3 regions of the Streptomyces sp. NBC_00414 genome follow, and region 1 is predicted to be linked to each of the others. Evidence: riboswitches for the same ligand, from Rfam matches in the RefSeq annotation. Region 1 holds a riboswitch; each other region holds the start of a gene.
What was found. A riboswitch is a leader RNA that binds a small molecule or an ion and turns the genes downstream of it on or off. The one in region 1 is predicted to bind cyclic di-AMP.

Region 1 (3,214 bases):
GCCGACACCGGCAACGGGCTCTACGGCGGACTCCAGATGACCCAGGAGACCTGGGAGGAGCACGGCGGCCTCGACTACGCGCCGAGCGCCGACCAGGCCAGCCGCTCGCAGCAGATAGCCGTCGCCGAGAAGATACTCGCGGACCAGGGGACGGGTGCCTGGACGACCTGCGGTCTCGTCGCCGGCCTGACGCAGGACTCCGACTCCGCGGACGTCGACACGGGCCTCGCCGAGGACGCCGGCTCGTCGGCCGACTCGGATGCGACAAAGGGGAGCAACGACTCCAAGTCCGACTCGTCCACCGACGGTGACTCCGACGCCGCGGACGACTCCGGCTCGGACGCACAGGGATCGGACAGCCCGTCCACCGACGCCACGGCGAAGGCGGACGACCCGGACAAGTCCTCCCAGAACGACGAGGCTTCGACCGACGCCGAGGCCGACAGCTCCGGCCGTCACCGCGGCGTCAGCGCCGAAGAGGTCGACACCGCGCCCCGCGCGGACGACTACGCCGGCCGGCACGCCTCGCGCAGCGACAGCACCTCGCGCGTCCTCGCCGACGAAGGCTCGTACGCGGTCCGCTCCGGGGACAGTCTGTCGAGCATCGCCGACTCCCTTGGCATCGACGGCGGGTGGAGCGAGCTCTACGCCGCGAACAAGGACAGCATCGGCGCCGACCCGGACTTCATCATCCCCGGTCAGCGCATCGCCGTCGACGGCTGAGCGCTCGCGAGCAAGTAGTGATCAAGCCGCCGAATCGGGCGAAAACCAGCGGTAGTTCGCGTTGAATGTCCGATTTGGCGAATTGAGACATGGATCTCAAGACCCCTGATCGTCTTTGAAATTCGGCACGGCCCGTGTCTACGGTCGTGACCGCTCGCCATTGGTGAGCCCCGACGGTCGCACGCCGAATCCTGCCAACGGCCGTACGGGAACAGTCGACGCGTAAAGCGCCGTAGGCAGGAGCGGGGGACCCAAGGTAAGTGCCGGAACCGGTCGTCGAGACCGGGAACGGCTTGGGGTTAAGCCGCGTGACAGCAGTGTCACGCGGCCGGGCAACTCACTCGGCCCGAACCCGACAGCTCACCTCGCAGGCGTCGGTGAGGGGATCACTTCATGCTGCTTTCGAACAAGGGCAAGCACCGTCGCCCGTCCAAGGCCACCCGTATCGCCACGCTGGCCGGTGTCACCACCGCCGCCGTCGCCGTCCCGCTGATGGGCGCCACGGGAGCCTCCGCCGCCACCGCCTCCGAGTGGGACACCGTCGCCCAGTGCGAGTCCGGCGGCAACTGGTCGATCAACACCGGCAACGGCTACTACGGCGGCCTGCAGTTCTCGTCCTCCACCTGGGCCGCGTACGGGGGCAGCTCGTACGCCTCCACCGCCGACCAGGCCTCCAAGTCCCAGCAGATAGCCGTCGCCGAGAAGGTTCTCGCGAGCCAGGGCAAGGGTGCCTGGCCGAGCTGTGGCGTAGGCCTGTCCGGTGCCTCGACCGGTGGCGGTTCGGCTCCCGCGGACTCGAACTCGAACGGTTCCGGCCAGAGCACCACGCAGCCGCAGCCGCAGAACTCGCAGTCCTCCGAGGAGCGCGCCTCGCGTTCCCAGGACCGTCCGGCCGCGAAGAAGACCGTCGAGACCCCGACCGGCAAGAAGGTCGAGAAGGGTGACGGCGAGTACAAGGTCGTCAAGGGCGACACCCTCAGCGAGATCGCCGCGAAGGAGAAGGTCAAGGGCGGCTGGGCGAAGCTCTACAAGCTGAACGACGACATCGTCGACGACGCCGACTTCATCTTCCCGGGCCAGCAGCTGCACCTCAGCTGACCCCCGAGCAGCCGCGCCGCGGCTGACCCCCGGCGGTCGCACCCCCCCACTTCGGTAGTGCGGACGGCACCTTCCGGCCGAGGCCCTGGCCGCTCAGCCTCGGCCGGAGTTCCGGTCCGCGACCGGATCGCGACTGAACCACAGCGCTCTCACATCCGTGTCCTCCATAGTGGAGGTCCCGTGAGGGCCACCCCCGTCCCCCACGGGCCCCCGCTCCGGTGCGTGTTCCCCCGTACGCACCGGGGCGGGGTTTTTTCTTGCCGCTTTACCGCCTCGCTTTGTTCCGTTCGGAAACAATTTCCTCTCGGTTCCGTCCAGGGGGCGGTCGAGGGCTGGCCGATCCCCGGCAGCCGGTTAGGCTCATCCCGCGGGGCCACCACGGCCTGCGCGCAACCGGGCCTCCGGCCCGGCACAGCTTGTGTCACATCCCAGAAGGAGATGCTCGTGCCGTCCATCGACGTCGTCGTAGCCCGGGAAATCCTGGACTCCCGAGGCAACCCCACGGTCGAGGTCGAGGTCGGCCTCGACGACGGCAGCACGGGTCGTGCCGCCGTTCCGTCCGGTGCCTCCACCGGTGCCTTCGAAGCAGTCGAACTGCGTGACGGAGACCCCAACCGCTACCTCGGCAAGGGTGTCGAGAAGGCCGTCCTCGCCGTCATCGAGCAGATCGGCCCGGAGCTCGTCGGCTACGACGCCACCGAGCAGCGCCTCATCGACCAGGCGATGATCGACCTGGACGCCACCGACAACAAGGGCTCGCTCGGCGCCAACGCCATCCTCGGCGTCTCCCTCGCCGTCGCCCACGCCGCCTCCGAGGCCAGCGACCTGCCGCTCTTCCGCTACCTGGGCGGACCGAACGCGCACCTGCTGCCCGTCCCGATGATGAACATCCTCAACGGTGGGTCGCACGCCGACTCCAACGTCGACATCCAGGAGTTCATGATCGCCCCGATCGGCGCGGAGTCCTTCTCCGAGGCCGTGCGCTGGGGCGCCGAGGTCTACCACACCCTCAAGAAGGTCCTGAAGAGCCGCGGCCTGTCCACCGGCCTCGGCGACGAGGGCGGCTTCGCCCCGAACCTCGGCTCCAACCGCGAGGCCCTCGACCTGATCGTCGAAGCCATCAAGGAAGCCGGCTACACCCCCGGCGCGCAGGTCGCCCTCGCGCTGGACGTCGCCGCGTCCGAGTTCTACAAGGACGGCAAGTACGAGTTCGAGGGCAAGTCCCGCTCGGCCGCCGAGATGACCGAGTACTACGAGGAGCTCGTCGCCGCGTACCCGCTGGTCTCCATCGAGGACCCGCTGTACGAGGACGACTGGGCCGGCTGGAACGTCATCACCGAGAAGCTGGGCGACAAGGTCCAGATCGTCGGCGACGACCTCTTCGTCACCAACC
Region 2 (3,214 bases), 110 kb from region 1:
GCGGTAGTTCTGCTCCAGCAGGATCGTCGTCGCGTTCGGGTAGTCCTCCTCGAACTGGAGGATGTTGCGGATGGTCGCGCCGCGGAAGGCGTAGATCGACTGGTCGGCGTCACCGACGACGCACAGCTCGGCCGGCGGGAGGTCGCCCTCCGACGGCGGCACGTCCTCGGGGTGCGCCACGGGGTCCGTGGCGCTGCCGACGAGCTCCCTGACGAGGGAGTACTGCGCGTGGTTCGTGTCCTGGTACTCGTCCACAAGGACGTGGCGGAAGCGGCGGCGGTAGTGCTCGGCGACGTCCGGGAAGGCACGCAGGAGGTTGACCGTCGTCATGATCAGGTCGTCGAAGTCGAGCGCGTTCGCCTCGCGCAGCCGCGACTGGTACATCGCGTAGGCCTGGGCGGCGGTCTTCTCGAAGCCGTCGGAGGCCTGGGCGGCGAAGTCCTCCTCGTCGATCAGCTCGTTCTTCAGGTTCGAGATCTTGGCGCTGAAGGACTTCGGCGGGAAGCGCTTGGGGTCGAGGTCCAGGTCACGGCAGACCAGGGCCATGAGGCGCTTGCTGTCGGCGGCGTCGTAGATCGAGAAGGACGACGTGAAGCCGAGCTTCTTGCTCTCTCGGCGCAGGATCCGCACGCAGGCGCTGTGGAAGGTCATCACCCACATCGCGTTCGCCCGCGGGCCCACGAGCTGCTCGACGCGCTCCTTCATCTCGCCCGCGGCCTTGTTCGTGAAGGTGATCGCGAGGATCTCGCCGGGGTGCACCTTGCGCTCGCCCAGCAGGTGCGCGATGCGGTGGGTGAGCACCCGGGTCTTGCCGGAGCCGGCGCCGGCCACGATGAGCAGGGGTGAGCCGTGGTGGACCACCGCCGCGCGCTGGTTCTCGTTCAGCCCGTCCAGGAGCGCGGCCGGGTCCACGAGCGGCCGGGGGGCGCCGTCGCGGTAGAACCCGTCCCTGCTCGGAGGCACGTCGAAGCGCCCGCCGAACAGGTCGTCCGGAGCGTGGTCCGGCTCCTCGTCGTCGGGCGGCGGCGGGGGCTCGTCCTCATGGGCCGGAGGGGGCTGGAGGTCCGCCAGGAAGCTGTCATCAAAGAGGCTGCTCATCGCTCTCCGAGTCTAGGCGCCCCCACTGACACCCCGCCGCCACCCCGGAAACTCGGCGGAATCCGTCCCGGACGACCAGCGGGCAGACCTTCACCCACAATGACGGCCCCGCCACTTTCCGCGACTGCCCGACCGTCCGCCCACCCGACCGTCCGGCCACCCGGCCGACAGGGAACTTCGCCTCGTACATGAGCACCCGGCGGGTGACGTACGTATAACCCGGACGAGACAGGCCGGACACCCCGTCGACAGCCCGTACGCATTGCCCGGATCACCCGGATCACGAGAATCACCCGGATCACCTGGACGCTCGCCCCGCCCCGACAGGTCTGGCCGATTGGCGACCAACCCCTCCAACCACGCGGAGGCGCGTGGAGTTCGCCACTCCACGACACGGCCGCCCCACCCCTGCACCACTCGGGACAACTCGCTGCAGATCGCAATCAATTGACCTCGGCGAGCAGGATTCGAGGCCCAGGTCACGAAAATGTATCGGGCATATCGCACATCAAACTTCACAGGTGCCACACGAATTGGCTAACTTTCGAGTAGCCCGCTCGACCCGCACCGGCGAACAACGCCGGGCCGAGCGGACTCCGCCGAATCCGGCCTGCCCTCGTGGCCTCCGGAACCGGGGACCCAACCGATCCTGGGGTGAATCGGTCCTGCTTCCTCACGGGACGAAGGACCGTAGGGCAAACCTTCCGAAGCACTCGCCCGAACCCGACAGCTAACTCGGTAGGCGGATGACGGAAGGAGACGCCTTCGTGGCGCCACACCGCAAGTCGCGGCCCCCCACCATGGGCGTACGGACGCCGGCCCTCGCCACCGCGGCTCTGACCTCGGTGGCCCTGCTCTCCCAGACGGCGGACGCCTCGCCTGCCGCGGAGCCCAGGCCGAGCACGGAGGAAGTCCAGAAGAAGGTCGACGACCTCTACCAGCAGGCGGGTACGGCCACCGAGAAGTACAACGCGGCCAAGGAGAAGACCGCCAAGCAGCGCAAGCGCGTCGTCACGCTCCTCGACGACGTGGCGCAGCGCGCGGAGAAGCTCAACAGCGCGCGCGAGGCACTCGGGACGTTCGCCACCGCGCAGTACCGCACGGGAGCCTCGGCCCCCGACTCGGCCTCCCTCCTCCTCGCGGACAACCCGCAGGACTACTTCGACCAGACCCAGCTGATGAACCGGCTGACCGCCCGCCAGAAGCAGGCCGTCGACGACTACGTCGCACAGCGGGCCGGCGCGTCGGAGAAGCGGCAGGAGGCGTCCGAGGGCCTGGAGGCGCTCACCACGACGCAGAGCACGCTGAAGACATCCAAGGCGGACGTCCAGCGGAAGCTCGCCGAGGCGCGCGAACTCCTTTCGAAGCTGACCGCCGAGGAGAAGGCCCGCCTCGCCGAGACCGAGCGGAAGAAGCAGGCCGAGGCCCGGCGCAAGGCGGACGAGCTGGCGCGGCAGCAGGCGGCCGACGCGGAGCGCCGCCGCAAGGAGACGGCGGCGCAGGGCACGGGAACCGCCACGGGTACGGGGACGGGTACGGGGACGGGAAGCACGCCGGGCTCCGACTCCACCTCCGGCACCAAGGCGGCCAAAGCGCTCGCCTTCGCCCGCGCCCAGATCGGCAAGCCGTACGTCTGGGGCGCGAGCGGCCCCGGTTCGTACGACTGCTCCGGTCTGACCCAGGCCGCCTGGAAGGCCGCCGGGGTGACCCTTCCGCGCACCACGTGGGACCAGGTCGAGACCGGCACGACGGTCTCCGTGGACAGTGCCCAGCCCGGCGACCTCGTCTTCTTCTACGACGACATCAGCCACGTCGGCATCTACGTCGGCGACGGCATGATGATCCACGCCCCGAAGCCGGGCGCGTACGTCCGCGAGGAGTCGATCTACTACATGCCGATCCACAGCGTGGTGCGGCCGGGCTAGGCGCCCACCCGCATCCGGACGGGGTACGGCACGTGTGTGCCGTACCCCGTCCGCGTTCCGGGGCGGCCCCCGGGCCGGGCCCATAGCACCGTCGCGCGCGCCGCTCCCCCACAACGCGCCCATCGGTCACCCCACCACGCCAAGTCGGTGGCAGCGGGCCCGGATCACGGTCGTACCCGGTCAGCTCATGG
Region 3 (3,214 bases), 1.7 Mb from region 1:
GACGGCTCCTCGACGCTCGTCACCCGAGGCGCCCTGAACCTGACAGCCCGTCATGGCCGTGACCGGGTGGTTCCCTGGGAACCGGGCTCTACGGAGGAGGTGCTTTTCGAGCTGAACGGCATCGGCCACGCCTTCCCTCCCGGCCATCGCATCCGGCTCGCCGTCTCCTCCGCGTACTGGCCGTGGATCTGGCCCCAGCCGGGCTCGGAGGCGGGCTTCACCCTCACTCCGTCGGGGAGCGTCCTGGAACTCCCGCTCCGCGCGCAGGAGTCGGACCCCTCCATCGCCTTCGCGGAACCGGAGCAGTCGGCTCCGCTGGGTGTGAACTTCCCCGCCACGCTGGACGATCCGCGCCCCGAGCGCCTCGTGGTCCGCGATGTCGCCAAGGGTGAGTGGCGTCTCGAAGTGGATCCGCGATACGGCGGCACACGCGTCTATCCGGACGGGCTCGAATTCACCGAGGACGCGCTGGAGACGTACACGATCAATGAGTCCGATCCGTTGTCGGCGCGCGCCCGGTCCGACTGGTCCGTCCGGCTGCACCGACCGGAAATGCCCTGGGACGCGAGCGTCGAGTCGCATTCCGAAATCACCTGCGACGAGGCGGACTTCATCACCTCGAACGAAGTGATCTGCAAGGACGGTGACGAGGTGATCTTCCACCGCACCTGGGAGAAGCGGATTCCGCGTACGGCGGGATGAGTTCACGCGCTCCACGAACGACCGGCGCTCATTCACGGTGAGGCCCGCGCCCCCCGGTGAATTCCAGGAGTGCGGGCCTCACCTGTGCCCGAGCTGTGACCACCTGCGACGCCTGATCGTCCGGCGTCCACAGAAGATGGCGTATCACCTTTCTTACGGACATTATCCCCTCAATATGGGGCGTAAGTCGCCGTAACATCCCGAAGACATCCGACTTGCCCGAATTGGAGAACCGTTTCCTTAATCCCCCATCTGCGTCCGTGAATTGGGTCACGCCTGCCCGAAGTGATCGTTTTGTCGGTTCCGTCGACTTCCCTTCACGGAAAGCAAGTTGAACTTTGCCTTCCGTTTTGATCAAGGGATATCCGCCCGACAAGGCAGGCCATGGCCGCCGCTGCGCGAATTCAGGGCTTGTTCACTGCATGTGCTCTCGCATACGTTCACGTCACTCCGGACGGATCGCCTAATCCTGCCGCCGCCCGGAAAACCCAGCCACCCATTCACTCGCGTACGGCAGGAGCGGGGGACCCAGGTAAGCCGCCGGTCCGGATATCGGAACGGCTAGGGGTGAAGTCGCGCACACCACGCGACCGGGCATCTCCCGCCCGAACCCGACAGCTCACCTCGCAGGCGCCGGAGAGGAAATTCGCCATGCCCGCACGAGGCAAGCACCGCCGTCCCGGAAACAGCACCCTCATCCGTGGCATCGTCGCCGCCGGAACGGGCGGAGCCGCACTCGCGCTCCCCCTCGTGGGAGCCACCGGCGCCCACGCCGCGCAGCCCGTCCAGGCGGCGCAGGCCGCTCCGAACGCGGTCCCGCAGGTCTCACTGGTCACGTACAAGGTGGTCAAGGGCGACACGCTGTCCAAGATCGCCAAGGCGCGCACCACGGGCGACTGGAAGAAGCTCTACAAGGCCAACCGCGCGGTCATCGGCAACGACCCCTCGGCCATCCGCCCGGGCCTCAAGCTGACCGTGGGCACCAAGAACGGCCGGACCCCGGCGAAGACCGCCAAGGCGACCACGGCGTCCGCCGTCACCCCGGCCGCCGCGACGACCTACACGGACGACCTCGACGGCTGGATCAAGCAGTCGCTGGACGTCATGGCCCAGCAGGGGATCCCGGGCAGCTACGACGGCATCTACCGCAACATCATCCGCGAGTCGTCGGGCAACCCGCAGGCCATGAACAACTGGGACTCCAACGCGGTCGCCGGTACGCCGTCGAAGGGGCTCCTCCAGGTCATCGACCCGACCTTCACGGCGTACCACGTGACCGGTACGTCGCTGGACCCCTTCGACCCGGTCGCCAACATCACGGCGGCGTGCAACTACGCCGCCGCGCGGTACGGCTCGATCGACAACGTCTTCGGAGCCTACTGACCGACGCCCGAGCGGGCTCCCGGACCGGCCTGTCGGCCGACGAGGGGGCCCGTCCGGCCGGTCCCGGCGCCGGAGAACATGCGCTCCAGGACCACCGCGATGCCGTCGTCCTCGTTCGAGAGGGTGATCTCGTCGGCGACGGACTTGAGTTCTGGATGGGCGTTGGCCATCGCGACCCCGCGCGCGGCCCAGTCGAACATCGGGATGTCGTTCGGCATGTCCCCGAAGGCGATGGTCTGCGCCGACGTGAGGCCCAGCCGGCCGGCGGCGAGCGCGAGACCCGTCGCCTTCGTGATGCCGCATGGCTGGAGTTCGACGGTACCGGGCCCGGACATCGTCACGGTGGCGAGCGAACCGACCGCTCCACGGGCGGCCGACGCCAACTCGTCGTCGGAGAGCAGGGGGTGGCGCAGCAGCACCTTGCTGATGGGCTGCGTCCAGAGGTCGTCGCGCCGCAGCACCCGTACCGCCGGCAGCGTCGGGTGGGGCATCTCGTAGCCCGGCTCGATGAGCGTGAGACCGTCGACACCGTCCTGGTCGACGGCCGCGTACACCTCGCCGACCTCCGCCTCGATCTTGCCGAGAGCCACCTCGGCCAGCTCACGTTCGAGCGTGACGGACCACACCATGCGGTCCGCGCCGGCGTCGTACAACTGCGCGCCCTGTCCGCACACCGCGAGCCCCTGGCTGCCCAGTTCGTCCAGCAGCGGGCGTACGCGCGGCGCGGGGCGCCCCGTCACCACGAGGTGCCGGGCGCCTGCCCCGACCGCCATCGCCAGTGCGGCACGCGACCGGTCCGAGAGGGTGTCGTCGCCTCGCAGGAGCGTCCCGTCCAGGTCAGTGGCGATGAGTGAATATGCAATCGGGGGGGCCATGATCAGAGAATACGGACCGAATCCCCCAGCGACTCGACGGGAACCGGACGTCGTCCGACACCTCGACCACCCCACGCGTCGTCGCGTGTCCCAGCAGGCCCCGGGAGTTCAGGCCGATCCCATGACATATCGGCCACTCCACCGACCCGATTCACGCCCCTCTCCCGACCGCCCGCGTACGCCCGCGCGCGCTCCCATCGAGTGCGCCCGCGCCCCGGTTTCAGCGGTGCCGTCCCGCCAGATGCCGGACCAGC

Region 2: it holds a riboswitch for cyclic di-AMP, as region 1 does, so the genes downstream of both, OHS59_RS18150 (C40 family peptidase) here and OHS59_RS18625 (transglycosylase family protein) in region 1, are expected to answer to the same signal.
Region 3: it holds a riboswitch for cyclic di-AMP, as region 1 does, so the genes downstream of both, OHS59_RS26185 (LysM peptidoglycan-binding domain-containing protein) here and OHS59_RS18625 (transglycosylase family protein) in region 1, are expected to answer to the same signal.

The regions. Positions count from the first base shown of each region.
Region 1 covers NZ_CP107935.1:4,344,961-4,348,174, reverse strand. The annotation lists gene OHS59_RS18630 (transglycosylase family protein) at 1-723, shown strand, start outside; cyclic di-AMP (ydaO/yuaA leader) riboswitch at 942-1,112, shown strand; gene OHS59_RS18625 (transglycosylase family protein) at 1,117-1,821, shown strand; gene eno (phosphopyruvate hydratase) at 2,266-3,214, shown strand, end outside.
Region 2 covers NZ_CP107935.1:4,231,058-4,234,271, forward strand. The annotation lists gene pcrA (DNA helicase PcrA) at 1-1,098, opposite strand, end outside; cyclic di-AMP (ydaO/yuaA leader) riboswitch at 1,686-1,858, shown strand; gene OHS59_RS18150 (C40 family peptidase) at 1,866-3,023, shown strand.
Region 3 covers NZ_CP107935.1:6,018,557-6,021,770, reverse strand. The annotation lists gene OHS59_RS26190 (CocE/NonD family hydrolase) at 1-702, shown strand, start outside; cyclic di-AMP (ydaO/yuaA leader) riboswitch at 1,186-1,350, shown strand; gene OHS59_RS26185 (LysM peptidoglycan-binding domain-containing protein) at 1,354-2,085, shown strand; gene OHS59_RS26180 (HAD family hydrolase) at 2,079-2,960, opposite strand; gene OHS59_RS26175 (FAD-dependent oxidoreductase) at 3,181-3,214, opposite strand, start outside.